Regions from separate parts of the Paenirhodobacter huangdaonensis genome, predicted to be linked through region 3. Evidence: riboswitches for the same ligand, from Rfam matches in the RefSeq annotation. Region 3 holds a riboswitch; each other region holds the start of a gene.
The links. Region 3 has a riboswitch for cobalamin ahead of EOW66_RS07165 (DUF1636 family protein). Riboswitches for the same ligand answer to the same signal wherever they lie in the genome.
Positions count from the first base shown of each region.

Region 1: linked by a shared signal. The riboswitch ahead of nrdH (glutaredoxin-like protein NrdH) and the one ahead of EOW66_RS07165 (DUF1636 family protein) in region 3 are both predicted to bind cobalamin.
Region 2: linked by a shared signal. The riboswitch ahead of EOW66_RS02705 (TonB-dependent receptor plug domain-containing protein) and the one ahead of EOW66_RS07165 (DUF1636 family protein) in region 3 are both predicted to bind cobalamin.

Region 1 covers NZ_SAVA01000009.1:77,313-86,719, reverse strand. The annotation lists gene EOW66_RS15120 (hypothetical protein) at 1-5, opposite strand, end outside; gene EOW66_RS15115 (SOS response-associated peptidase) at 418-1,044, opposite strand; gene EOW66_RS15110 (MBL fold metallo-hydrolase) at 1,563-2,405, opposite strand; gene EOW66_RS15105 (hypothetical protein) at 2,426-2,752, opposite strand; gene EOW66_RS15100 (sugar ABC transporter) at 2,759-3,304, opposite strand; gene EOW66_RS15095 (LysR substrate-binding domain-containing protein) at 3,472-4,374, shown strand; cobalamin riboswitch at 4,687-4,875, shown strand; gene nrdH (glutaredoxin-like protein NrdH) at 4,975-5,196, shown strand; gene nrdI (class Ib ribonucleoside-diphosphate reductase assembly flavoprotein NrdI) at 5,214-5,630, shown strand; gene nrdE (class 1b ribonucleoside-diphosphate reductase subunit alpha) at 5,699-7,780, shown strand; gene nrdF (class 1b ribonucleoside-diphosphate reductase subunit beta) at 7,863-8,837, shown strand; gene EOW66_RS15070 (short-chain fatty acyl-CoA regulator family protein) at 8,865-9,407, opposite strand, start outside.
Region 2 covers NZ_SAVA01000001.1:560,335-569,741, forward strand. The annotation lists gene EOW66_RS02695 (3-hydroxyacyl-CoA dehydrogenase/enoyl-CoA hydratase family protein) at 1-1,480, shown strand, start outside; gene EOW66_RS02700 (acyl-CoA synthetase) at 1,532-3,172, shown strand; cobalamin riboswitch at 3,339-3,538, shown strand; gene EOW66_RS02705 (TonB-dependent receptor plug domain-containing protein) at 3,656-5,467, shown strand; gene EOW66_RS02710 (ABC transporter substrate-binding protein) at 5,511-6,299, shown strand; gene EOW66_RS02715 (FecCD family ABC transporter permease) at 6,308-7,297, shown strand; gene EOW66_RS02720 (ABC transporter ATP-binding protein) at 7,294-8,034, shown strand; gene EOW66_RS02725 (adenosylcobinamide amidohydrolase) at 8,031-8,714, shown strand; gene EOW66_RS02730 (homocysteine S-methyltransferase family protein) at 8,820-9,407, shown strand, end outside.
Region 3 covers NZ_SAVA01000003.1:323,124-332,530, forward strand. The annotation lists gene EOW66_RS07140 (precorrin-2 C(20)-methyltransferase) at 1-492, opposite strand, end outside; gene EOW66_RS07145 (precorrin-8X methylmutase) at 495-1,124, opposite strand; gene cobG (precorrin-3B synthase) at 1,124-2,260, opposite strand; gene cobN (cobaltochelatase subunit CobN) at 2,257-5,502, opposite strand; gene cobW (cobalamin biosynthesis protein CobW) at 5,502-6,545, opposite strand; gene EOW66_RS07165 (DUF1636 family protein) at 6,548-6,901, opposite strand; cobalamin riboswitch at 7,001-7,204, opposite strand; gene cobO (cob(I)yrinic acid a,c-diamide adenosyltransferase) at 7,245-7,865, shown strand; gene EOW66_RS07175 (cobyric acid synthase) at 8,112-9,407, shown strand, end outside.

The DNA of each region.
Region 1 (9,407 bases), on a different contig from region 3:
TCCACGATTCCCGCCTCTTTACACTGGAGTGCCGCTTTCGCCAGCGTAGCACTCGGGATACCTCATAGTGCAACGTCTTTTTCATGGCGCAAGTGTTCGATCGTAGGCAGGCTATTTGTCGGGGTAGAGGAATTCGTTGAGGACGAACGACAGCGGTCTGTGCGACGGCCCTCCAGTCGGCTTGAGCCGTCCACTACACTCTGCCGAGGTCGTTTTCAGCGCATCACGGTCATATGTGAAGCGAGCAGCGAAAGTCCGCTTTCGCCCTCAGCTGCCGGGGCAGGAGCTCAGGCAGCGAATGGCCGCTCCCCGCCCTCGGCTGCCGGTGGGCCTCAGGCCATGACGGGCCGCCCTCGCTGGCCGCCAGCCCCGCTGAACTGCTGCCGCTCCTAAGTCGTCCTGCCGTGGCCCACGCCATCAGTCGTCGATTGCCTCAATCAGCTCGGGCCCGTCATCGTGCATCGAAAAAGATCGGACGGGGTGATGCACGAGCCTGGCCCCGTCGCCAAGGCCCGCGCCATCGGAATTGCCAAGCCAAGCTTCGCGCTCGTCTGCGTTCAGGATCACCGGCATCCGGTCGTGCAGTCCTGCCATCGCATCAGTCGCGGCGCGGGTCATGATCGTGCAGGTCAACAGGTCGTGCCAGCGGCTTGCCAGCCCGGCAAGGAACAGGTCCTCCTCATTTCCGGCCGAGCGAAAGAAGTGCGGCTGGCGGTGCCCCTTCGGACCGGTCCATTCGTAAAACCCACCCACGGGGACCAGGCAGCGCCCGTGGCGCCAGACCTGCCGAAAGGTCGGCTTGTGCTCCGCGTCCTCGATCCGCGCATTGAAAGTGGTCGCCTTCCAGTCTTTCGGGTCGTTGCCGGCAAACCAGGACGGGATCAGGCCCCAGCGTGCAGTGAGCGCCGTCAGCGGGTGCTTTGCAAGGATCACCACCTCGTCAGTCGGCTTGACGTTGTAGCGCCGGGGGAACGGGGCGATCTTGATCTGCGACATCTCGGCCTCGGTGTTCCGTAGGTTCGGATCGACGAAACGCCCGCACATTTCACTGCTCCCTCTGTTGGCAATCAGCCGCCGGGCAGGCGGCGCGCATCGCGGCGCAGACCCTCGGCACCAGCGCGCAGCGCGATCAGGCGATCCGCGCCGCCAGTGCCGGCCGCGATGTCGGGCAATCGGTCGACGCCAATGCCGTGCGCGCGGGGCAGCGTCGAGCGCGTGGTGGTGCCTGGGCCCTGTGTCCAGATGGCCGAGGTAACTGTTACAGGTAACAGATTGAGCTGTATATGGCGCGTTTGAAGTGGAACGAAACCGGGTATAAAACATCAACAAAACATGAACAATAGCACAAAAGCCGCCCTCCGAAGGCAGAGGCCACAGGTTCGAATCCTGTCGGGTGCACCAAATTTTCCCTTGAAGGCTCTTTTGGCGAACGGGTTTCCGCCCATAACCCGATATTCCCACCTGCAAATTTTACCGGGGTAATTTTTCCGTTGAAGGTCCCCGTGACCGCCTTCCTGCGCGCCAAGATGCCAAGACGCGGAGGTCAGGTCACTGAACCACTTTCATCTTTCATAGGAGACAGCATACGTCCCGTTTGCTGTTCGCACGATATGTCCGAAAGCGGATTCACCCAGATGCATTCCCGCGATCAGCAGGTTTTCCGAACTGGCAATGTCCAGCAGCCTCGTTCGTGTTTCGGCGGCGAGATGCGCATCCTGATCGAACGCAATCGACACGTCAGGGCGCGGAATCTGAATCTCCGGGAAATGGACGATATCTCCCCAGACCAGCAGATTCTGGCCGCCGGATTCGAGACGGTAGCCGGTGTGCCCGGCGGTGTGCCCCGGAAGCGGAACCGCCGTCATACCGGCAAACACCTCGCCGCCCTCGAAGGTGCGCAGCCTGTCGCGATAGCCGTCGAGCGCCTGACGGACCACGAGGAAGTTGCCACGGGCGCGCTCGGGTGCGCGGTTCAGATTGCCGTCATCCTGCCAGAACGCGACTTCGAGGTGGTGGGCGACAAGCTCGGCGTTCGGGAAGACGGCTTCGCCTGACGCGTCCATCAGCCCCCCGACATGATCGGGATGGGCGTGCGTCAAAAGGATCGCGTCGATCTCGGAAGGGTGGATGCCCGCATGCAGCAGATTGGCTTTTAATCGGCCGCCCCACTGCTTGAACCCGCCTGCTCCGGCGTCAATCAGCACCGTGCGACCGCCTCCACGCACCAGGTAGCAGTTGATATGGATCGAGGTGTGATCCGTTATCCCCGCATTTGCCTGCATGCGGGCGGCATCGGCCGGGTCGATATTCGCGAGGAAATCGAAACTGGCGTGGAGATGGCCATCGCTGACGGCGGTGATCGTTAAGTCACCGACGTTTCGGGTCGGTAATGTAAGCTTAGACATCGTGTTCTCCAGTCATCAGCTTAGTTTCGCGCGTGAATGTTCGACGCTTCATAGCCAAAGCAACGGATGCGCGCGGTGAGGCCGGTGTTGCGCCTTATGGCGTCGTCCAGTCCCGCCATGAACTGCGCCATGACTGGCGGCGTCCGAAATGGCTCAAGGCGGTATTGGATTTCCGCGAAAGCGGGGTGGCCCCGGCCATGCCGGACAGCGACATAGACAATATGCACGTTCGCCAATGCGGCCCGGAGAATGCCGGTGCAAAGTTCGGTGCATTGCTCCGTGAGATCTGCGAGCGCTGCGTCCGGCGGCATCCTGTCTGCGGGAATATAGATCGTGACATTCGGCATCGCGATCTACCGTGCCTTCCCCGCAGCAGCGTCACCGTCGCTCGTCAACTGCGCCGTCATCGGCACATAGACATGGGCGCCTTCCGGCAGATGCTCGATGTCAGGCATGTTGCCGCGCTCGATCTTGGCGAGCCAGCGGTGTTCCGGGAACCTCTCCATAGCGATCGCCTGCATCGCATAGGGGGTGAGGCCCAGCCGGATCAGAGGTGCGGGGCCTGTGGCGCTCAACGCCAGATATTCGCCCTCACCAATACCCGGCGCGCGGTCGACGCCGTCATAGAGGTTCCGGTGCCAGTCGGTGATGTGCTGTTGCCAGCGTGCGAAATTGCCGCCGCCCTTCTGGCGGTATTCCGCACCCGTCAGGATGTCGAGGCCGCCGATCGAATGAAGGGCGAGATAGACCGGGCAGCCACCGCTCAGCGCCTTGAACCGCTGCGAGGTGTGGAAGCCGCTCACCGAAATGAGGGCTGGCAGCTTGTCCAGGCTGTAAAAATCGTTCCATTCCGCCTCGCTGCCGGGATCGGCAAAGCTGCATTCCACCGTGTAGATCATTATTCCACCTTCGACCGGAGGATTGTCCTTCCGGTCTTGTTTATCGTTGATATTTTTTCATGATAGACTGCCAATCCATACCGATATATCGACAATGGATCATGCTTCAGTGACCTAATATCAAGGTGACGGCAGATCGATTGCCGAGTCCCCCCTCAGGAACCGCTATGCGCCGCAAGATTCCCAGCAATTCCGCACTCATGGCATTCGAAGCGGCGGCGCGTCATGGCAGCTTCGCCCGCGCAGCCGACGAACTGGCCCTGACCGAAGGGGCGATCAGTCGGCAGATCGGCCGGCTGGAAGCCTTCCTCGGCGTCACGCTGTTCGAGAGAGCCGGCAATCGCGTCCGGCTTTTGCCGAATGGAGAGCGTTATGCGGCTCAGGTCCGCGAGACACTCGACCGGCTGGAGCGTGACAGCCAATATCTGATGGGGCAGCCCGGCGATGGCGCGAGCCTTGACATCGCAATCCTGCCGACCTTCGCCACGCGTTGGCTCATCCCGCGTCTGAAGCCGTTCCAGGAGCGGCATCCGCATATCACCCTGCATCTTGCGGAACGGATGGAGCCATTCGTTCTCGCCGGCAGCGGGTTCGATGCTGCCATCCATTTTGAGCATCCTGCGTGGACGGGCATGCGGACGCACCGCTTGCTGCATGAGGTGCTGGTTCCGGTCTGCCATCCGGCGCTGATCGGGGGCCGGGACCCTGCGGCAGCCCTCGATGCGCTGCCGCGACTCCATCGCCGCCAGAATCCGGACGCCTGGCAACGCTATGCACAGCAAACCGGGATCGCGCTCACCAATCCCGCAGTTGGTGCCCGTTATGATCTTCACTCCATGCAAATCGAAGCCGCGTTGGCCGGTCTCGGCGTCGCGCTTGTGCCGCGCCTCTATGTCGAACCCGAATTGGCGGAAGGTCGCCTGGTTGCGCCCTGGCCCGATGGCATATTGATCGCCAAAACCTTCTGCCTCATCTTGCCGGAGCCGATACGATTGAGCGAAGGGCCTCTCCAGATGTTCGCGAACTGGCTGATCCAGGAAGCACGCCGCCACAGTCCAAGCTTCGATTGACACGGGGCGGCCGAATACTTCGAAGATTCGAGCCAAGCTTAAGGGAGCGCTATGGCGTAGATATGGTTCCCATCTTCACCCGGCGCGGTGCACCGTCTCAAATCTCTCTGAAATGTCTGCCCCCTGTCGCGCCTGTGGTGGGGCGCGCCGATCGACTGTCGATCCGCGGCATGGGCAGGGGTGCGGCAGGCGGTCGCCGGAGGATGCCCTTTGGGATCGTCCACGGTCGTCCATCCGCCTGTCGGCGGAGAAGCCGTGCCGGGCGCCGGGCGCGGCAGCCTTCCAGATGTTGACATGCCTGCTGATAATCTGTCTAGATCGTGTTGTCTTGGTGCCCGCGACTCGTCGCGGGTGAAAAGGGAAGCCGGTGCGAGACCGGCGCTGCCCCCGCAACTGTGAGCGGTGAGCCGACCCCGTTGATCCACTGGCGCATTGCGCCGGGAAGGAGGGGGAGGCGATCGAACCGCGAGCCAGGAGACCTGCCAGGACGCAAGAGACGAACCGGTCGGTGGGCCCGGAGGCGTTGTGCAATGCGGCGCGTCCGCATCTGCCCGCGTCCCTGATCCTGCCGCGCCCCATGGCACAGACAAGGGACCCGAGATGAGCATCACCGTCTATTCGAAACCGGCCTGCGTGCAATGCACCGCCACCACCCGTGCGCTGGCCGCCCGCGGCCTTGCCTTCGACCTCGTCGATCTGACCGAGGATGCCGAGGCGCTCGCCCGGGTCACCGAGCTCGGCTATCGGCAGGCGCCGGTGGTGATGACGGCCGACGATCACTGGGCGGGGTTCCGTCCGGACAAGATCGCGGCGCTGGTCTGAGCCCCGGGGCCGATCGGATGGGCGGGCTTGTCTATTTCTCCTCGCGCTCGGGCAATACCGCGCGTTTCATCCGCGCGCTCGGCCTGCCCGCCGACCGGATCCCGGTCGCGGCCGAGGCGCCGATGCCCGCCCCCCGCGTGCCCTTCGTTCTGGTAACGCCGACCTATGCCGACGGGGCCGGGCGCGGCGCCGTCCCGAGGCAGGTGATCCGGTTTCTGAACGACCCGGAGACCCGCGCGCAGCTGCGCGGCGTGATCGCCAGCGGCAACCGCAATTTCGGCGCGCTCTTCGCGCTTGCCGGCGATGTCGTGGCGCAGAAATGCGCGGTGCCCGTGCTCTATCGCTTCGAGCTGGCCGGCACCCCCACCGATATCGCCCGTGTCACAGAAGGACTGGACAGGTTTTGGAAGACGCAATTCTCGACCGCGATCTGAGCGACGCCGCCCCGGCGCAGGCAGTGCCCGCCGAATGGCAGGGGCTCGACTATCACGCACTGAACGCGATGCTGAACCTTTACGACGACGCGGGCCGGATCCGCTTCGAGGCCGACCGCATGGCGGCGCGGCAGTATTTCCTGAGCCACGTGAACCAGAACACCGTGTTCTTCCACTCGCTCGAGGAAAAGCTGCGCTATCTGGTCGAGGAGGGCTATTACGAGGCCGATGTCCTCGAGCAATATGATGCCGCCTTCATCCCGCGGATCTGGGACGCCGCCTTCCGGGTCAAGTTCCGCTTCCCGACCTTCCTCGGCGCGTTCAAGTATTACACCAGCTATACGCTGAAGACCCGCGACGGGAAGCGCTACCTCGAACGCTTCGAGGACCGGGTGGTGATGGTCGCGCTGACGCTCGCCCGCGGCGACGAGGCACTGGCGCTGCGGCTGATGCACGAAATGCTGGCGGGCCGGTTCCAGCCGGCGACGCCCACCTTCCTCAATGCCGGCAAGGCGCAGCGTGGCGAGCTGATCTCGTGCTTCCTGCTGCGCATCGAGGACAACATGGAAAGCATCGGCCGCGCGATCAATTCGGCGCTGCAGCTGTCGAAACGCGGCGGCGGCGTGGCCTTGATGCTGACCAACATCCGCGAGCAGGGCGCCGCGATCAAGGGGATCGAGAACCAGTCCTCGGGCGTCATCCCGGTGATGAAGCTGCTCGAGGACAGTTTCAGCTATGCCAACCAGCTCGGCGCCCGACAGGGCGCGGGGGCGGTCTATCTGAACGCCCATCACCCCGACATCCTGCGCTTTCTCGACACCAAGCGCGAGAATGCCGACGAGAAGATCCGGATCAAGACGCTGTCCCTTGGCGTCGTCATCCCCGACATCACCTTCGAACTCGCGAAGCGCAACGAGGAGATGTATCTGTTCTCGCCGCATGACGTGGAGAAGGTCTATGGCAAGCCCTTCTCGGAGATCTCGGTGACCGAGCGCTACCGCGAGATGGTCGACAATCCGAAGATCCGCAAGCGCAAGATCAACGCGCGCGCCTTCTTCCAGACGCTCGCCGAGATCCAGTTCGAAAGCGGCTACCCCTATCTCATGTTCGAGGACACGGTGAACCGGGCGAACCCAGTGGCGGGGCGGATCACCATGTCGAACCTGTGTTCCGAGATCTTGCAGGTGAACGAGGCGTCGGCGTTCAACGACGACCTGAGCTATCGCCACCTCGGCACCGATATCTCGTGCAACCTCGGCTCGCTCAACATCGCCAGGGCGATGGATGGCGGTGATCTGGGCGCCACGGTCGAGACCGCGGTGCGGGCGCTGAACGCGGTCTCCGAGATGTCGGCGATCGACTCGGTGCCCTCGATCCGGCGCGGCAACGACGAGAGCCATGCGATCGGTCTGGGGCAGATGAACCTGCACGGCTTTCTTGCCCGCGAGCGCATCCATTACGGCAGCCCCGAGGGCATCGACTTCACCAATATCTATTTCGCGACAGTGCTTTATCATTGCCTGCGCGCCTCGAATGCGCTGGCGCGCGAACGCGGACGCAGCTTCGCGGGCTTCGAGAAATCGAAATATGCCGATGGCAGTTTCTTCGGGAAATATGTGATCCGCGACTGGCTGCCCGAGACCGAGACCGTCGCCGCGCTTTTCGCGCGCTTCGGTGTTGCGGTGCCCACCCGCGCGGACTGGGGGCGCCTGCGCGATGCGGTGATGGCGGACGGGCTTTACAACCGCAACCTGCAGGCAGTGCCGCCCACCGGCTCGATCAGCTACATCAACAACGCCACCTCCTCGATCCATCCGATCACCGCGAAGATCGAGATCCGCAAGGAGGGCAAGATCGGCCGGGTCTATTACCCGGCCGCCTACATGACGAACGAGACCCTCGAGTTCTATCGCGACGCCTACGAGATCGGGCCCGAGGCGATCATCGACACCTATGCGGCGGCCACGCAGCATGTCGATCAGGGGCTGTCGCTGACGCTGTTCTTCAAGGACACGGCCTCGACGCGCGACATCAACCGCGCGCAGATCCATGCCTGGAAGGCGGGGATCAAGACGATCTATTACATCCGCCTGCGGCAGATGGCCCTCGAGGGGACCGAGGTGCAGGGCTGTGTGTCCTGCGCGTTGTGACGGGCGGTCGTGACCGGTGCCGGCCGGGGGCGCTGCCCCCGGACCCCCGGAGTATTTGCGCCAAGAAAAAGGGGCCGAGACAATGAAGGATTTTGCGGGGCGGCCGGTGCCGCGAGCGATCAACTGGAACCGGGTTCAGGACGACAAGGATCTGGAGATCTGGAACCGGCTGACGGTGAATTTCTGGCTGCCCGAGAAGGTGCCGCTGTCGAATGACATCCAGAGCTGGTCGCAGCTGACCGGGGACGAGCAGCGGCTGACGATCCGGGTGTTCACCGGGCTGACGCTTCTGGACACGATCCAGAACACCGTGGGCGCGCCCGCGCTGATGCCCGATGCGGTCACCCCGCATGAGGAGGCGGTGCTGACCAACATCGCCTTCATGGAGGCGGTGCATGCGCGCTCCTATTCCTCGATCTTCTCGACGCTGTGCTCGACCCCCGAGGTCGACGAGGCCTTCCGCTGGTCCGAGGAGAACCCGCATCTGCAGCAGAAGGCGCGGCTGATCCTCGACGAATACGATGCCGCCTCGCAGCCGCTGAAGAAGAAGGTGGCGAGCGTCTTTCTGGAAAGTTTCCTGTTCTACTCGGGCTTCTACCTGCCGATGCACTGGTCGAGCCGGGCGCGGCTGACCAATACTGCCGATCTGATCCGCCTCATCATCCGCGACGAGGCGGTGCATGGCTATTACATCGGCTACAAGTTCCAGCGCGGGCTGGAGCGGCTGAGCGCGGCCGAGCGGCAGGAGATCAAGGATTTCGCCTTCGCGCTGATCTTCGACCTTTATGCGATCGAGTGCCGCTATACCGAGACGCTCTATGACCCGCTCGGGCTGAGCGAAGACGTGAAGGCCTTCCTGCATTACAACGCGAACAAGGCGCTGCAGAACCTCGGCTTCGAGACCCTCTTCCCCGACGAGCTGTGCCGGGTGAACCCGGCGATCCTTGCCGCGCTGAGCCCGAATGCCGACGAGAATCACGATTTCTTCTCGGGCTCGGGCTCGTCCTATGTGATCGGCAAGGCGGTCGCGACGGAGGATGCGGACTGGGATTTCTGAGACCCGGCGGCCCCCGGAAAGGGGGGCTCAGTCGCTCGAATAGGGGGGGAAGCGCGAGCGGTCCGGGTCGGGGCGCAGCGGGCGCCCGGTCATCGGAAAGGCGCGCTGCGGGCAGGCGGGGCGGTCGCAGACCTTGCAGCCCGCGCCGATCGGTGTCGCGCGGGCGGGGCTGCGCAGCTCGACGCCCTGCGCATAGACCAGCCGCTCGGCATGGGCGAGGTCGCAGCCGAGCGCCACGGCGAAGCGTTTCACAGGCGCGCCATAGCCGCCCGCGCCGTGGCTCACCGTGCGCGCCACCCACAGGTAGGACCGGCCGTCGGGCATCTGCGCCACCTGCGTCAGAACCTCGCCCGGGCGCGAGAACGCCTCGTAGACGTTCCACAGCGGGCAGGAGCCGCCGATCCGCGAGAAATGGAAATCGGTCGCCGATTGCCGCTTCGAGATGTTGCCGGCGCGGTCGACCCGGATGAAGAAGAACGGCACGCCACGCGCCTGCGGCCGCTGCAGCGTCGAGAGCCGGTGGCAGGTGGTCTCGAAGCCGACGCCGAAGCGGCGCGCGAGCAGCTCGAT
Region 2 (9,407 bases), on a different contig from region 3:
CGTCTTCGGCCTGTCGGATCTGGTCGGCGTCGACATGATCCCGAGCATCTGGGGCTCGCTGATGGGCGAGCTGCCCGCCGGCGACGCGATCAACCGCTTCGACCTGCCGGCGAATGCGCTGGTCAGGGAGATGATCGCCAAGGGTCGCTTCGGCCGCAAGTCGGGCGCGGGCTTCTACCGCAAGGCCGCCGATGGCAGCCGCGAGGTGATCGACCCGGCAACCGGCGAGTATCGCGCGGTGCAGACCGTGGCGGTGCCCGGAGGCGGCAAGGATCTGGCGGCGCTGCTCGCCGATCAGGGCAAGCTTGGCGCCTATGCGCGCGAGGTGCTGGGCGAGGTGCTGCGCTATGCCGCGGCCCATGTCGCCGAGATCTCGACCGGCCCCGCCGCGCTCGATGCGGCGCTGGAGCTTGGCTTTGCCTGGCGCAAGGGTCCCTTCGCCATCGCCCAGAGCCTCGATGCCGCCAGCCGCGCCGCGCTGAACCTGCCGGCGATGCCCGCGGTGGTGAAGGACGCCGCGGCGCAGGACCCGCTCGACCGGGCGAAGGCGGCGGGCGCGAAGCTTGCCGGCAATGCCTCGGCGAGCCTGTGGGATCTGGGCGATGGCGTCGGCTGCCTCGAACTCACCACCAAGATGAACGCGGTCGACGACGGCGTCTTCGACATGATCGAGGAGACGCTGGGCCGGATGGGCGGCGCGGTGAAGGCGCTGGTGGTCGGCAACCACGACCCGCGCGCCTTCTCGGCCGGCGCCAACCTCGCCCGCTTCGTCGAGATGATCGAGAGCGCGGACTGGGACGCGATCGGCGGCTTCATCGCCCGCGGCCATGCGCTTTACCCGCTGCTGCGGCAGGCGCCGGTGCCCTCGGTCGCGGCGGTGCAGGGGATCACGCTCGGCGGCGGCTGCGAGCTGACGCTGCATTGCTCGGCCCGCGTCGTGCATCTCGAGGCGAAGATCGGCCTGCCCGAACACACGCTTGGCATCCTGCCGGGCTGGGGCGGCTGCACCCGGCTGACCGCGCGGCTTGGCGCGGCGAAGGCCTTCGCGGCACTGACCCAGCCGCGCCCGGCGGGCTCGGCCCGCGAGGCGGTGACGCTTGGCTTCCTCGATCCCACGACGACGCAGGTGGTGATGCACACGGATGACCGGATCGGCGCGGCGATGCAGACTGCGCTCGCGATGATCGACGGCTACGAGGCGCTGGCGCCCGAGCGGATCACCACCGGCGGTGCCGAGGAGGCCGAGGCGATCCTCGCGCCGCGCCGCGAGATGGTGGCGGCGGGCAAGCTCTCGGCGGCCGATCTCGCCGTGCAGGCGCACATCGCCTCGGTCATCACCGGCGGCCCGCTCGGCGGCGAGCTGGCCGAGGAGGACCTGCGCGCACTCGAGGCCCGCGCCTTCGTCGAGATGATGCAGGTGCCGCTCACGCTTGCCCGCATCAAGCACATCCTCGAGACCGGCAAGCCGCTGAGGACCTGATCAGACAACCTGCGGCCGGGCGCCCTGCCCGGCCACCCCAAGGGAGGACCCATGGAGCACAACATCTACAACATCGGGGGCGAAAAGACCCCGGCGAACTATCTGCCGATCACGCCGCTGAGCCTGATGGACCGCTCGGCCAAGGTCTATCCGGACCGGCTTGCGGTGGTCTACGAGGGCGTGCGCCGCACCTGGGGGGAGACCTATGCGCGCTGCCTGAAGATGGCCTCGGCCCTGTCGAAGCGCGGCTACGGCAAGGGCGACACGATCTCGATCATGGCGACCAACATCCCCGAGATGTTCGAATCGCATTTCTCGGTGCCGATGGCCGGCGCCGTGCTGAACGCGATCAACACTCGTCTCGATGCCGAGGCCGTGGCCTTCATCCTCAGCCATGCCGAAAGCAAGGTGATCTTCGTCGATCCGGAATTCGCCGAGATCGTCGACCGCGCCGTGCACATCGCGCGTCCGCGCGACCTGCTGGTGGTCGACATCACCGACCCGGCCTTCGGCGCGGCGCGCAAGATCGGCCAGATCGGCTATGAGGAGCTGCTCGCCGAGGGCGACGCCGATTTCCGCTGGATCCGCCCCGATGACGAATGGGACGCGATCACGCTGAACTACACCTCGGGCACCACCGGCAACCCGAAGGGCGTGATCTACCACCACCGCGGCGCGCATCTGAATGCGCTCGCGAATGTCGTGTCGTGGCACATGGCGGACCGGCCGGTCTATCTGTGGACGCTGCCGATGTTCCATTGCAACGGCTGGTGCTTCCCCTGGACCATCGCCGCTTCGGCGGGCGTCGCGGTCTGCCTGCGCGCGGTGCGCGACGAGCCGATCTATCGGCTGATCAAGGAAGAGGGCGTCACCCATTTCTGCGGCGCCTCGGTGGTGCTCGCGATGCTGGTGCACGCCCCGGCCGAAATGAAGGACGGCCTGCAGAAGGGCGTCAAGGTGCTGACCGGCGGCGCCCCGCCGCCCGCGATCATCATCGAGAAGATGGAGGCGCTCGGCTTCGACGTCACCCATGGCTATGGCCTGACTGAGACCTACGGCCCCGGCGTCACCTGCGCCTGGCACGAGGAATGGGACGGGCTGTCGCTGCCCGAACGCGCGAAACTCAAGGCGCGCCAAGGCGTGCGCAACCACGCGATGGAAGAGATCATGGTGGCGAACCCCGACACCCAGGAGCCGGTGCCGGCCGATGGCGTGACGATGGGCGAGATCTTCATGCGCGGCAACAACGTGATGAAGGGCTATCTGAAGAACCCCTCCGCCACCGACGAGGCCTTTGCCGGCGGCTGGTTCGCCTCGGGCGACCTCGGCGTGATGCATCCCGATGGCTATATCGAGCTGAAGGACCGCTCGAAGGACATCATCATCTCGGGTGGCGAGAACATCTCCTCGATCGAGGTCGAGGACGTGCTCTACAAGCACCCCGAGGTGATGGAGGCAGCCGTCGTCGCCCGCCCGCACGAACGCTGGGGCGAGACGCCCTGCGCCTTCGTCAAGCTGCGCCCGGGCTCGGAGGTGAGCGACAAGGAGCTCATTGCCTTCTGCCGGCAGAACATGGCGCATTTCAAGGCGCCGAAGACGGTGGTGTTCGGCGAGCTGCCGAAGACCTCGACCGGCAAGGTGCAGAAATTCGTGCTGCGCGACCGGGCGCGGGCGATGGAGCTGCAGTCCTGAGGCCGCAGCCTGCGGCGACAGACCAAGGGGGCCCGCGCGGCCCCCTTTTTCGTGGTGCCGCCGCCGCGGCATCCGCCCGCCCGCTGCCCTGCGGTATTTCCGCATCGCCGGCTCACCCGGCGCTCGCACCGGCTCACGGGCGCTTGACAGCGCCGCCCCCGATCGCGCAAGACGAACGCGCCTCGGTTCCGGGCCCAAAGTCCGGATGAAAAGGGAATGCGGTGCGCCTTCGGGCAATGCCGCAGCTGCCCCCGCAACTGTAAGCGGCGAGCGAAGACGGTAACTGCCACTGGGGCGATCCCCCGGGAAGGCCCGTCCGAGCCCAGACCCGCAAGCCAGGAGACCTGCCGCGGCACTCACCCTTGTCCGATGCGGGGCGCATCAGGTCAGCGGCCATCCGCAGTGGTGATTGTCGCCGTCTGCGGGATCTCCCGTCAGATTTCGTGTCACAAGGGGCCCTGCCCCGTCCTGAGGGAGTTCCGCATGCAACCGCTGCGCATCTCGCTGCTTCTCACCACCGCCCTCGTCGCCGCGCAGCCCGCCGGCGCCGAGGACACCACCGCACTCGACGAGATCACCGTCTCGGCCAATCTCGAGGCCACCGGCACCGACCGCACCGGCGCCACCGTCACCGTCGTCACCGCCGACGCGCTCGCGCAGGCCGGCGACACCCGCGTTGCCGATTACCTCGCGCGCCTGCCCGGGATCTCGGTGAACAGCTCGGGCCCGATCGGCACCACCGCCTCGCTCTATCTGCGCGGCGCACCGGCGCAATACATCCCCGTGCTGGTCGACGGCATCGAGGTGGGCGACCCCGCCGCGACCCAGGGCGCCTATGACTTCGGCACGCTCTCAACCGCCGATGTCAGCCGCATCGAGGTGCTCGAGGGCTCGAACTCGGCGCTTTACGGCTCGCAGGCGGTGGCCGGGGTGATCAACATCACCACCAAGCGCGCGACGAAACTTGGCACCGAGCAGTCGGTCGCCGCCGAATACGGGCAATATGCCACCCGCAAGTTCAGCTATTCGGTCGCCACCAAGACCGAGAATGCCGAGGCCGCGCTGACCTATTCGCATATCTCGACGCATGGCTTCTCGGCCCGCGACGAGAACGACGGCAATTACGAGGCCGACGGCTATCGCGCCAACCGGCTCAGCTTCTTCGGCCAGTACACCTTCGCGAACGGGCTGACGCTGGGCGCGAATGGCTTTGCCGAGAAGAGCCGGGGCGCGTTCGACGATTACGAAGGCGACGTCGCCGGCACGCCGGGCGATGACTATTCCACCCGCGACAGCAAGGGCGCGCGTGTCTTCGCCGATTTCGTCACCGGCACCGTCGCCAACACGCTCGAGGCGACCTGGTTCGACAGCGACCGGCAATCGTGCTCGAACGGCTGGTGCGACCCGTTCGACGGCACCCGCACCAAGTTCGGCTATCAGGGCGCGACCGATCTTGGCGCCACGGCGCGGCTCGCCTTCGGCGCCGACACCACCAAGGAGAAATCCGGCAGCGCCTCGACCCGCACCAACGGCGTCTTCGGGGAGCTGAACTGGGCCGCGGCGGAAAAGCTCGACCTGACCTTCTCGCTGCGCCACGACACCCACAGCGATTTCGGCAGCTTCACCTCGGGCCGGATCGCGGCGGTCTACCGGCTGCAGGACGACCTGCTGCTGCGCGCCTCGCTTGGCAACGGCTTCCGCGCCCCCTCGCTTTACGAGCTTTTCAGCGTCTATGGCGACCCGGAGCTGAAGCGCGAGGACAGCCAGAGCGCCGACATCGGCATCGAGAAACGCTGGGGCGAGACCGCAAGCCTGCGCGCCACTGCCTTCTATCTCGACGCCAAGGACCTGATCGGCTGGGATTACGCCGCCACCGCCTGCGGTCAGGCCTGGGGCTGCTATGCCCAGGTGCCGGGGCATTCGCGCCGCTCGGGGCTGGAGCTTGCCGGCCATTACCGGGTCTCGCCGCGTCTCGATCTGGCCGCGGCCTATACCTATACCGACAATTCGGTCTCGACCGGCTGGGCCGCGGTCGCGCATCATGACCTGACCGTCACCGCGACCGGCGCGATCACCGAGGCGCTTTCGGGCGACATGTCGGTGCATTACGTCGCCGACCGGCCCGACGGGATGGAGGATTACGCGGTGGTCAATGCCTCGCTCAGCTACGACTTCGGCGCCGGGCGGAGCGGCTATCTGCGGGTCGAGAACCTGTTCGACAAGGAATACCAGACGAACAAGGGCTATGGCACCTCGGACCGCGCCTTCTACGTCGGGCTTCGTGCGTCGTTCTGAGCGGCATAAGGGCTGGCGGGCGCTTGCGCTTGCCGCCGCGCTGATGCTGGCGCCACCCGCCGCGGCCGAGATGCCGCGGCGGGTGGTGTCGATCAACCTGTGCACCGACCAGCTCGCGATGCTGCTCGCCGCGCCCGGGCAACTGGTTTCGGTGTCGAACCTCGCCCGCGACCCGCTCGCCTCGGCGATGGCCGAACGCGCCGCGGCCTATCCCGAGAACCACGGCCTTGCCGAAGAGGTGTTCTCGCTGCGCCCCGATCTGGTGCTGGCCGGCACCTTCACCAGCCCGGCGACGACGGGTCTGCTGCGCCGCCTTGGCGTGCCGGTCGAGACCTTCGCCCCCGCCTCCGACATGGCGGCGGTGCGCGCCGAGATCCTCGCCATGGGCACCGCCCTTGGCCGTGACGAGGCCGCCCGCGCGATGGTGGCACAGTTCGACGCCGACCTTGCCGCGCTGCGCGCCGATCCCGCCACCGGCCCGCGCGCCGCGCTCTACTACGCCAACAGCTATTCTCTGGGCGACAAGACGCTTTCGGGCCAGATCCTCGCCGCCGCCGGGTTCCGCAATGTCGGTGCCGAGGCGGGGCTGAGCATCGGCGGCACCCTGCCGCTCGAGGTGCTGATCCTCGCCCATCCCGATCTCATCGTCTCGGGGCAGCGCTATCCCGGCGCCTCGCGCTCGGAAGAGGTGCTCGACCACCCCGCGCTCGCCGCGCTCGGCACCGCCTCGGCGCGGGCGGCGATGGCGGATCGTGACTGGATCTGCGGAACGCCCTATGTTCTGCGCGCCGTGCGGGCGCTGCGTGCCGCCCGCGACGGCCTGACGGAGTGACCATGCGCCTGCCCTATCCCGCGCTTCTTGCCGCGCTCGGCCTTGCCGGCGCCCTGCTGTTCCTCGCCTCGCTGCTGGTCGGCCCGGCGGCGATCGGGCTGTCGGACAGCCTCGCCGCGCTGATCCATGGTCAGGGCGAGGCGGTGACGCTGGTGATGCGCGAGGTCCGGCTGCCGCGCGCGATCCTCGGCGCGGCGATCGGCGCGGCGCTCGGGCTGTCGGGCGCGCTGCTGCAGGGGCTGTTGCGCAACCCGCTGGCCGAGCCCGGGCTGATCGGCACCTCCTCCTCGGCCGCGCTCGGCGCGGTGCTGGCGATCCAGACCGGGGTCTCGGCGGCCTTCGCGCTGGCCCTGCCGCTTGCCGCACTTGCGGGCGCGCTTGCCTCGGTCGCGGTCCTGCTGCTGCTGTCGGGCCCGCGCGGCTCGACGCTGACGCTGATCCTTGCGGGCATCGGGATCTCGTCGCTGGCCACCGCCACCACCGCGCTGATCCTGAACCTCTCGCCCAACCCCTTCGCCGCGAACGAGATCATCTTCTGGATGATGGGTTCGCTTGCCGACCGCTCGATGCTGCATGTGCAGCTGGCGCTGCCCTTCCTCGGCCTTGGCGCACTGCTGGCGATCCCCGCCGCGCGCAGCCTCGATGCGCTGACGCTGGGCGAGGATGCCGCGGCCTCGATGGGGGTGAACCTGCGCCGGCTGCGGCTGCTGACCGTGCTTGCCGCGGCGCTGATGGTCGGCGCCGCGACCGCGGTTGCCGGCGCCGTGGGCTTTGTCGGCCTCGTCGTGCCGCACCTGCTGCGCCGCGCCTGCGACGCGCGGCCCAGCCGGCTGCTCGCCGCCTCGGCGCTTGGCGGGGCGGCTGTGGTGCTGGCGGCCGATGTCGCGGTGCGCCTGATCGCCCCCGATCGCGACCTGAAACTGGGCGTGCTGACCGCGATCGTCGGGGCGCCCTTCTTCCTGCACCTGATCGTGCGCACCCGGCAGGAGGGGCTGTGATGCGCCTTGTCCTCGAGCATCTGACCGCCCGCCGCGGCCCCCGCCCGGTGCTGCATGACATCTCGCTGACGCTGGCCGAGGGCGAATTCGTCGGCCTGCTCGGCCCGAACGGCGCGGGCAAGACCACTCTGTTGCGCGCGGCGCTTGGGCTCTTGCCGGCCGAGGGGCACTCCTCGATTGCCGCACTGCCGCCGGCCGCGCGCGCCCGTGCCGCGGCCTTCCTGCCGCAGGGCCGCGAGATCGCCTGGCCGATGCCGGTCGAGACGCTGGTCGCGCTTGGCCGTCCCGGGCGCCGGCCCGAAGACACCGCCGCCGTCGCCCGCGCCATCGACCGGCTCGGCCTTGCGCCGCTGCGGCCGCGCCGCGCGACCGAGCTTTCGGGCGGCGAGCAGGCCCGCGTGCTGCTCGCCCGCGCCCTCGCGCAGGAGGCGCCGCTGCTGCTGGCCGACGAGCCCACCGCCGGGCTTGATCCCGAGCAGCAGCTTGCGGTGATGACGCTCTTTGCCGGGCTTGCGGCCGAGGGCGGCACGGTGCTCGCCTCGCTCCATGACCTCGGCCTTGCGGCGCGGCACTGCACCCGGCTGATCGTGCTCGACACGGGCCGGATCGTTGCCGATGGCGCCCCCCGCGCGGTGCTGACCGAGGCGCTGCTCGCCGGCACCTTCGGCATCCGCGCACATCTCTCCGAGGGACCCGAGGGGCTGATCTTCCAGCCGCTCGGCCGCATCGCGCGATGATCGTCACCTGCGACCGGCCCTGGCTTTGCGCCGATCTCGGTGCGCCGCACCGGGTGCTGAGCTGGGCCGTGCACAACGGCGGGCTGATCCGCGCCCCGGCGATCTGGTGGCGCGAGGTGCGCAACGCCGACCTGCCCGCCGACCTGGACGTCACGCCCTGGCTCGCGCGCGAGATGGCGGCGCACGGTGGCAACGATGCCGTCGGCCTGCTCACCTCGCGCGACATCCGCGCCCATGCCCTGACCCGCGCCGAGATCGAGGGCGTGACGGTCGAGGCGCTGACCACCGCGGGCCTGTCGAATGCCGAGGCCGTGGGCCGGCGGCAGGACTGGGCCGGCATGGACTGGGGCACGATCAACATTGCGGTGCAGGTCCATGCCGCGCTGACCGAACCCGCGCTTTTCGAGGCGCTCAGCATCGCCACCGAGGCCCGCACCGCGGCGGTGATCGAGGCGGCGATCGAGCTGCCCACCGGCCTTGCCACCGGCACCGGCACCGACTGCATCGCGATCGCCGCGCGCGAGACCGGCCCCGCCCTGCCGCATGCCGGGCTGCACACCGCGCTTGGCGAGGCGATCGGCGCCGCGGTGCGCGAGGGCGTCGCCCGCTGCATCGCCGAGTGGCGCATCGACATCCGCCGGCTGCGGCGCCTGAAGGCGGAGGGCAAGCCGCTCGACTGACCCCGAACTTCAATTTCATTCATAATCTTTACGAAAATTATGAATTTGCGCGCGGGTTGCCGGCGCAGTAGGGTCTTTGCTGCTTTGCAAGGAGGCCCGACGCCGATGATCAACCTTCGCCTGCCCCGCACCGAGGCCTTCGCCCGCCTCGAGGCGCTTTCCCGCGAGCGCATCCTGATCCTCGACGGCGCCATGGGCACGCAGATCCAGAGCCTCGGCCTGAGCGAAGAGGATTACACCGGCTGCGGTGGCGGCGCCTGCGCCTGCCACATCCATTCGGAGAAACCGCAGAAGGGCAACAACGACCTGCTGATCCTGACCCAGCCCGAGGCGATCGAGGAGATCCACCTGCGCTATGCCCGCGCCGGCGCCGATATCGTCGAGACCAACACCTTCTCCTCGACCATCATCGCGCAGGCCGATTACGGCATGGAGGACAAGGTGTTCGATCTGAACCGCGAGGGCGCGCGCCTTGCCCGCCGGGCGATGGACCGCGCCGAGGCCGAGGATGGCCGGCCGCGCTTCGTCGCCGGCGCCGTCGGGCCCACCAACCGCACCGCCTCGATCAGCCCCGACGTGAACGACCCGGGCTATCGCGCCGTCACCTTCGACGACCTGCGCCGCGCCTATGGCGAACAGATCCGCGGCCTGATCGCCGGCGGCTCGGACCTGATCCTGATCGAGACGATCTTC
Region 3 (9,407 bases):
CTCGTCCTCGGGCAGGGTGCCCATCAGCACGGTCAGCACGTCGTCGCCCCAGGTGAAGGGCTCGCCCGTCGCGTTCCAGCAGCCGGTCATGCCGGTGATGCCCGGGATCACCTCGATCTCGACCTTGCCGCGCAGCCGGACGTAAAGGTGCATGAAGGAGCCGTAGAAGAACGGATCACCCTCGCAGGGGATGACGACATCGCCCGCCTGCGCGAGCGTGACCAGCCGCGCCGCCCAGCCGTCGTAGAAGGCGGCGAGAAGCGCGTTGTAGGCCGGGCTGTCGAAGGGGAGCTCGGTCGTCACCGGATATTCCATCGGGTGCTCCGTCACATCGGCGGGCAGCAGCCCCTCGACGATGCGTCGCGCCTGGCCCTGCCGGCCCTTCTTGCGGAAATAGGCGATCTGGCTTGCCCCGCGCAGCGCGCGGTCGGCCCGCACCGAGATCAGATCGGGGTCGCCGGGGCCGAGCCCCGCGCAGATGATGCGTCCCATGCTCATTCCTTCCGGCTGGCGAGGGCATTCACCGCGGCGACGGTGATCGCGGAACCACCAAGCCGCCCCTCGACGATCAGGCAGGGCACCGGCGCGGCGGCGATCAGCGCGGCCTTCGATTCCGCCGCTCCGACGAAGCCCACCGGACAGCCGATGATCGCCGCCGGCCGCGGGCAGGCCGGGTCCTCGAGCATGTTCAGCAGGTGAAAGAGGGCCGTCGGCGCATTGCCGATCGCCACCACCGCGCCGCCCAGATGCGGCCGCCACAATTCCAACGCCGCGGCCGAGCGGGTGGTGCCCATTGCGCGCGCCAGATCCGGCACCCCGGGGTCCTGCAGCGCGCAGAGCACGTCGTTCGCGGCAGGCAGGCGGGTGCGGGTGATGCCCTCGCTCACCATCCGCGCGTCGCACAGGATGGGTGCGCCCTCCTCAAGTGCGGCGCGCGCCGCCGGCGCCATGCCGGGGCTGAAGCGCACCGCGCGCTCAAGCCCGACCATCCCCGCGGCGTGAATCATCCGCACCACCACGGGCTCCTCGTCGGGGGTGAAGCGGGCGAGGTCAGCCTCGGCGCGGATCAGGGCGAAGGACTGCGCATAGATCTTCGCGCCGTCCTTTTCATAGTCGTAGGGCATCAGGAAAACTCCGGCAGGAGGGGAATGTCGGCCGCACCGAGCGCTCGGCGGCAGGGGGTGTCCGCGGCGCGGCCGCGGGGTATCAGGTCAAAGCCCGCGGGCGTCGCGGTCAGCGTCAGTGTGGCCGGCGCCGGATGGGCGCAGCCCTTGGCGCAGCCCGAGACATGCAGCACGGCGCCCTGCGGCAACTGCGGTGCCAGCGCCCGGGCCAGCGGCCGGGTCTCGGCGCGCGCCTGCGGACAGCCCGGCGCGCCGGTGCAGGCGTAAACGCGCAACAGCGGCTCGGCCGGGTCGGTGATCAGGCCCGGCAGCTCGGGCAGGCGCGCCTGCCCCTCGATCAGCAGCATCCGCCACGGCGTCAGGCGCAGCGCGCCAAGGCCGGCCAGAACCGCCAGAAGCTCGGCCCGCATCTGCCCGAAGGGAAAGGCCACCAGCGCGCCGGCGGGGCACAGGCCCGGCCCGGGCGGGGCGCAGGCCGGCGCCGGGGCCAGCCGCGGGGCAAGGGCGCCCTCGGGCCGCGCGCCGCGCGCGATCAGCGCCGCCATCCGGCCGCGGCCGTCGATGACGCCGCCTGCCGCCACGAACCAGCGGGCAAGCGCAATTGCCGCGGCGGGGGCTTCGGCTGCGGTCACCGGCGCGCCCTCGGCCAGCCCCTCGGCGCGCAGGATCAGCCCGCCCGTCGACGCGCGTTCGAGCCGGATATCGGCGGGGGTCCCTTGCAGCAGCGGCGCCGCGCCGGTGTCGACGGCAAAGCCAAATTTGCCCGGTAGCGCCGGTGCGGTGGCGAGCACCCCGGCCAGCGCCGCCGCAAGCGCGTCGGTCGCGGCATCCGCGAAGGGGGTGACCAGGATGTTGCGCCGGGTCTCGGCGGCAATGTCGGCGTCGATGAGCCCCGCCCCGCGCAAGGCCGCGATCAGCGGCGCGTGGCTGTCCGCGCTCACCCCGCGCAGCTGCACATGCGCCCGGCCCGAGAGGTCGATGATGCCGCTGCCGAAGCGCAAGGCCGCCTCGGCCACACGCGCCGCGGCTTCGGCGCTCAGCCGCCCGCCCGGCGGGCGCAGCCGCACCACCAGCCCGTCGCCCGAGGCCATCGGGCGCAGCGCGCCCGGGCACCAGCCCTGCACGGTGAAACTCATCGCAGATCCTCCAGTGCCGCCGCAATTGCATTGCGCCGGCTGTGCCACAGTCCCGCCTCGGCCAGCCGCCGGAACAGGTCGCGCAGCGCGGCAAGCGCGCCCGGGTTTTCCGCCGCCATGAAATCGGTCACCTCGGGCCGACCCAAGGTCGCCTCGAAATAGAGGTCGAAGAGATGCGCCGGCACGGCATCCGCCAGCTGCGCGAAGGCGGCAAGGTGATCGGCCGTCGCCGCGATCTCGGCCGCGCCGCGAAAGCCGTGGCGCATCATGCCTGCCGCCCAGTCCGGGTTCGCGGCGCGGGCGCGCACGACGCGGGCGATCTCCTCGGTCAGGCTGCGCGCGCGGGGGCGGGCGGGATCGGTGGTGTCGAGATGGTAAAGCGCCGGCGCCGGCGCCCCGAGCCGCGCCATCGCCGCGGCAAAACCCGCCTCGTGGCCGGCGTAATCGACGGCAAGCAGCAGATCGCTTTCGGGCAGATCCTGCGCATGCACGAAGGCATCGGCGCCCGCGAGCCGGGCCTCGAGCGCCGCACGCGCGGGCCGCACCGCGCCATCCGCGCCGATCGCATGGGCCGAGGCCGCAAGCCAGGCCTCGCCCGCCGCGGCCCGCGCCGCGGGCGTCAGCGCGGCGGTCACATCGCCCATGCCGAGCCCGTATTGCCCCGGCCGCGGCCCGAAGACGCGCGGGATGCGGGCGGTATAGGGGTTGTCCTCGGGCGCCTCCTCGCGCGCCGCAAGCGCCGCGGCGCCGGTCTCGAAAAGCTGGGCAAGGGTCGGGAAGATGTCGCGGAAGAGGCCCGAGACCCGCAGCGTCACGTCGATCCGCGGCCGGCCGAGCAGCGCCGCCGCGATCACCTCGACCCCGGTCACCCGGCCCGATTGCGCGTCCCAGACCGGCTTCAGCCCGGCAAGCTGCAGCGCCATGGCGAAATCCTCGCCCGCGGTGCGCATCGTGGCCGAGCCCCAGAGGTCGACGACCAGCCCACGCGGCCAGTCGCCGTGGTCCTGCAGATGGCGGCGCAACAGCTCCTCGGCGTGCTTGACCCCCTGCGCATGGGCGGCGGGCGTCGGCACCGCGCGCGGATCGACGGAAAAGAGGTTGCGCCCGGTCGGCAGCACGTCCGCGCGCCCGCGCGCCGGGCTGCCCGAGGGGCCGGGCGCGACCCGCCGGCCGGCGAGCGCCGCGATCAGCCCCGCGCGCTCGGCCGCGCCACAGGCGCCCCGGCCGAAGACATGAAGCCCGTCGCCAAAGCGGCTTTCCTTCAGGTCGCAGACGAAGCGGTCGATGCGGGTGATCGCCTCGGCGGGGCTCGCGCCCGCGGGCAGGCCGAGGTCCTCGGCCACGCCACTCGCCGCCGCCGCGTCGCGGATCGCGCCGATCAGCCGGTCGCGCCGCGCCGGGTCGAGCCCGTCGGCGGTCGAATATTCATCGAGCAGCGCCTCGAGCCCGGCCAGCCGCTCGGGCAGCGCCGCCTCGCTCAGCGGCGGCGGCAGGTGGCCGAGCGTGACCGCGCCCAGCCGGCGCTTGGCCTGCGCCGCCTCGCCCGGATCGTTGACGATGAAGGGATAGATCACCGGCAGCGGGCCCAGCAGCGCCTCGGGCCAGCAGGCCTCTGACAGCGCCACCGCCTTGCCCGGCAGCCATTCGAGCGTGCCATGCGCCCCCATGTGCACGAGCGCGTGCAGCCCCTGCGCCCGCAGCCAGAGGTAGAAGGCGACATAGCCGTGCCGCGGCACCCGGGCGAGGTCGTGATAGTCGGCGTCACGCGCCGCGACCTCGCCGCGCTCGGGCTGCAGGGCAAGCAGGACCCGGCCCCGGCGCAGCGCGGCGAAGTGGAAGGCGCCGTCCTGGCAGGCGGGGTCCTCGGCCGGCGTGCCCCAGGCGGCGGCCAGATCGTCGCGCAGCGTTGCGGGCAAGGTGGCAAGCGCCGCCTGATATTCCGCGAGCGGCCAGCTCAGCCGCGCGGTCGCCAGCGCTTCGGCCCCCGGCCCCGGCGCAACGTCGTAGCCCCCGGCCAAAAGGTCATCGAGCAGTGCCCCGGTCGAGGCAAGCGCATCAAGGCCCACGGCATGGGCCATCTGCCAGCTCCGCCCCGGATAGGTCGACAGCAGCACGGCAAGCTCGCGCGCCGCGGCGGGGATCGTGGCCAGCCGGTGCCAGGCCGCAACCCGCGCCACCAGCGCGGCAATCCGGTCGGGCGCGGGCGCGTGGATCAGCCGGGCGTGCTCCAGCACCGCGTCGCGCGCAGCCGGCGCCTTGAACGAGACGAGGCCGGCAAAGATCCGGCCGTCGACCTCGGGCAGCACCACATGCATCGCCAGATCGGCGGGCGACAGGCCACGCTCGGCCACGGCCCAGTCGGCGCGGGCGGCGGTCGACAACGCGCCCTGGAAGACCGGCACATCAAGCCCGTCGAAGGGCGTGCGCCCCGCCGCCCCCTGCGCTGAAAAGGCGGTGAGGTTGACCACCGCGACCGGCGGCGCTGCGGCCAGATGCGGGGCGAGCCAGTCGGCAAAGCCCGGCGTCTTGAGCGAGGGGGCAAAGCAGGCCGTTGCCTGAAACCCCGCCGCGCGCAAAGCGTCGATCAGCGCCGCGACCGGCGCCATGTCGGCCGCCGCCAGCCAGGCGCGGTAACAGGGGATCAGCACCCACGGCCCCGCGCCATCGCCCGCAGGCGCGCGGGTCACCCCCGCCTCGGGCGTCCAGAAGCCGAACTCGGGCAGCGCCGCCGGCGCGTCGGGCGCGGGCGCGGGCAGGCCCGCGGCGCGGGCAAGGTGGCACAGCGCCGCGCGCGCGGCCTCGGCCCCGCCCGCATCGCACAGCGCCGCAAGGGTGGCAAGCGTGTCCGCAGGCAGGGTCGAGGCCTCGGCCAGCCGCGGATCGGGCCGGCCATCGGCGGGCAGAACGGCCAGCGCCATGCCCCGCCGCCGCGCCAGATCCTGCACCGAGGCGAGGCCGTAGGGCCAATAGCCCTCGCCGCCGATCAGCCGGATCAGCACCGCCTTCGCGCCGCCCAGCGTGCGCTCGAGATAGGTATCGACCGAGACCGGATGGCGCAGCGCGGCAAGCGGCGCGAGCCGCAAGGGCGGCAACGTCCCCGCCGCCGCATGCCAGCCCTCCGCGAAAGCGCCAAGATCGGAATCCGAGAAGGACAGCACCACCAGATCCGCGGGCGATTGCCCGAGATCGGTCGGCACCTCGGTCTCCTCGAGCCCGTGGCTTTCGCGGAAGATGACATGCATCAGGCGCCGGCCTCGCTCAGCGCGGCGCGGATCGCCGCGGCGTCGACATCGGCGCGCTCGGCGATCACCACGAGGGCCGAGCGGCGCGGATCGGCGCCCCAGGGCCGGTCGAACTGCCGCCGCACCCGCGCGCCGACCGCCTGCACCAGAAGCCGCATCGGCTTGCCGGTGACCGCGACATGGCCCTTCACCCGCAGGATGTTGCGCTCGGCCGCCAGCCGCTCGATCGCGGCGACAAGGCGGTCGGGATCGACGACCTCGGGCAGATCGATCACCACCGTGTCGAAATCGTCATGCTCGTGATCGCCATGGCCGTCGTGATGCGAGGGGCGCGCGGCGAGGTCATCCTCGGCCGCGGCGGCAAGCCCCAGCACCACAGCCGGGTCGATCGCGCCCTCGACCATCGGCAGGATCGGCAGCGGGCGCGGCGCCTCGGCCTCGATCGCGGCGCGGGCGGCGGCGAGCCCCGCCTCGCCGGCGAGATCGGCCTTCGACAGCAGCACGATATCGGCGCAGGCGATCTGGTCCTCGAACACCTCGGACAGCGGCGTCTCGTGGTCGATGCTGTCATCGGCGGCGCGCTGCGCATCGACCGCGGCCAGATCCGGGGCAAAGCGCCCGGCCGCCACCGCCTCGGCATCGGCCACCGCGATCACCCCGTCGACGGTGATCCGCGAGCGGATCGCCGGCCAGTCGAAGGCCTTCAGCAGCGGCTTCGGCAGCGCAAGGCCCGAGGTCTCGATCAGGATGTGGTCGGGGCGCGCGGGCCGGGCCAGAAGCGCCTCGATCGTCGGGATGAATGCGTCGGCGACGGTGCAGCAGATGCAGCCGTTCGCCAGCTCGACGATGTTGTCGAGCGGGCAGTTCTCGTCGGCACAGGCGCGCAGGATGTCGCCGTCGACGCCCACGGTGCCGAACTCGTTCACCAGGATCGCCAGGCGCCGGCCCTGCGGGTTCGCCATCAGGTGGCGGATGAGCGTGGTCTTGCCGGCGCCGAGAAAGCCGGTGATCACGGTGACGGGGATCTTGGTCAGGTCGGTCATGGTCACTCCTGCGGGGGGATGCGGGCAAGGCTTTGCCTGCGGAAGATCTCGGGGCGGTCGCGCCAGGGCACGAGTCCGTCGGCGCTCGCCGCATAAAGCGCGGCGCCGGAGAGGATCTCGGCGGCGGTGTCGGGGCTCAGGCGGCCGTAGACATAGCTCCACTTGCCCGGCGCGCTCAGCGCCACGGCACAGCCCTGCGCACAGGCCGAGAGGCACTCGACACCCCGGATGCGCAGCCCCTCGGGACAAGGGCCACCGGCCAGCGCGGCCAACAGCACGGCACCGGGGCGCGGCCCCTCCCCGGGGTCCTCGCCCGCCCTGCGGCAGGTGGTGCAGACATGAAGCGTCGCGGTCATTGCCCGTCCTTTCCAGTTCGCGAAAGGGGGCTGGCCAAGGGATCGACGGGCACAGGCGGGCGACCGGCAATCCACCCGGTCGCGGCACACCCCGTCCGCCCGTAATCGTCAGCGCTGGCAGGTCTCCCGGCTTGCGGATCCAGGGTTTCCCCAACGGGCGCCCACCTTCCCGGCCAAAGGCCAGTGGCTTGGGCGACCTTTCCGGTCACGGTCGCGGGGGCGGCTGCGCTTCAGGCCCGGCAAGGCCCTATCGCATTCCCTCTTCGCCTGTCGTAGGACAGGAACCAGCGCGCCGCCACCAGAGGCCCGGGCGCGCGATTTGTCAAGCCGAAGGAGAGCCGCGATGACGCCCGAGAGCGAAGCCGACGCCGCCCGCCATGCCGCGAAGATGGCCAGGAAGAAGGCCGCACGCGACCGGATGATGGCGACGAAGACCGGCGAGAAGGGGTTGATCATCGTCCATACCGGGCCGGGCAAGGGCAAAAGCTCGTCGGGCTTCGGGATGATCCTGCGCGCCATCGCGCATGACATGCCCTGCGCCGTGGTGCAGTTCATCAAGGGCAGCTGGGACACCGGCGAGCGGCGCCTGATCACCACGCATTTCGGCGATCTGTGCCGCTTCGTCGCCTCGGGCGAGGGCTTCACCTGGGAAACCCAGGACCGCGCGCGCGACATCGCCGCCGCCCGTGCCGGCTGGGAGAAGGCGAAGGAACTGATCCGCGATCCGGAAATCCGCATGGTGCTGCTCGACGAGATCAACATCGCGCTGCGCTATGGCTATCTCGACCTCGATGAGGTGCTGGCCTTCCTGCGCGACGAAAAGCCCGAGATGACCCATGTCATCCTGACCGGCCGCAACGCCGCCGAGGCGCTGATCGAGGCCGCCGATCTGGTGACCGAAATGACGCTGGTCAAGCACCCGTTCCGCGCCGGCATCAAGGCCCAGCCGGGCGTCGAGTTCTGAGCCCGGACCCCCGAGGTATTTCGACCAAGAAGAAAAGGAATTCTCAACCTTGCCCTGCAAGAATCGATCTGCGGTACAGGGAGAGGTCCCGATGACCGCCCAGGAAGAAAGCGCCGCGTCTCCCCCGCTCCGGCGGCCCGAGGCGCGGCGCCGCTCAGGGAAGTTCCGCCTGTCATTCTTCTTGGCCCCAAATACCTCCGCCGGAGGCTCCCGCATTCTCGGCCGCGCGACGGCGGGAGGCCGGGGATGACGGCGCTGATGATCCAGGGCACGGGCTCGAATGTCGGCAAGTCGATGCTGGTTGCCGGGCTGTGCCGGGCGGCACGGCGGCGCGGGCTGAGCGTCGCGCCCTTCAAGCCGCAGAACATGTCGAACAACGCGGCCGTCACCGCGGACGGCGGCGAGATCGGCCGGGCGCAGGCGCTGCAGGCGCGCGCGGCGGGGCTGTTGCCCGCCACCGACATGAATCCGGTGCTGCTGAAGCCCGAGAGCGAGACCGGGGCGCAGGTGATCGTGCAGGGGCGGCGGCGCGCCGTCACCGGGGCACGCGACTATGCCACCTTCCGCGCCGGGCTGATGGGGGCGGTGCTCGAAAGCTTCGGCCGGCTCTCGGCGGCGCATGATCTTGTCCTCGTCGAGGGCGCGGGCAGCCCGGCCGAGGTGAACCTGCGCGCGAACGACATCGCCAACATGGGCTTTGCGCGCGCGGCCGGGGTGCCGGTGGTGCTGACGGGCGACATCGACCGCGGCGGGGTGATCGCGCAGATCGTCGGCACCCAGGCGGTGCTCGACCCGGCCGACGCGGCGCTGGTGCGCGGCTTTCTGGTGAACAAGTTCCGCGGCGACCCAAGGCTCTTCGACGACGGCTATCGCTTCATCGAAGCACGCACCGGCTGGCCCGGTTTCGGCGTGCTGCCCTGGTTTTCCGCGGCGCATCGGCTGCCGGCCGAGGATGCGCTCGACCTCGCCTCGGGTCCGGCCTCGGGCGGGGTGAAGATCGCCTGCCTCGCCTTCTCGCGGATCGCGAATTTCGACGACCTCGACCCGCTCGCGGCCGAGCCGGGGGTCGAGCTGGTGATGGTGCGCGCGGGCGAGCCCATCCCGGGCGATGCGCGGCTTGTCATCCTGCCCGGCACGAAATCGACGCGCGGCGATCTCGCCTTCCTGCGCGCGCAGGGCTGGGATATCGACCTCGCCGCCCATCTGCGCCGCGGCGGCGCTGTTCTGGGCATCTGCGGCGGCTATCAGATGCTGGGGCGTGTGATCGCCGATCCCGAGGGGATCGAGGGACCGGCGGGGGAAAGCCCCGGGCTGGGCCTTCTCGACGTGACCACGGTGATGACGCCCGAGAAGCGGTTGCGCCGGGTTTCGGCGCGCCATGCCGGAACGGGGCTGTCGGTCGCAGGCTATGAAATCCATATCGGCCGCACCGAGGGGCCGGACCGCGCCCGCCCCTTCGCCGATATCGCCGGCGCGGCGGAGGGGGCGATCTCGGCCGACGGGCGGGTGAGCGGCAGCTATCTGCACGGGCTCTTTGCCGCC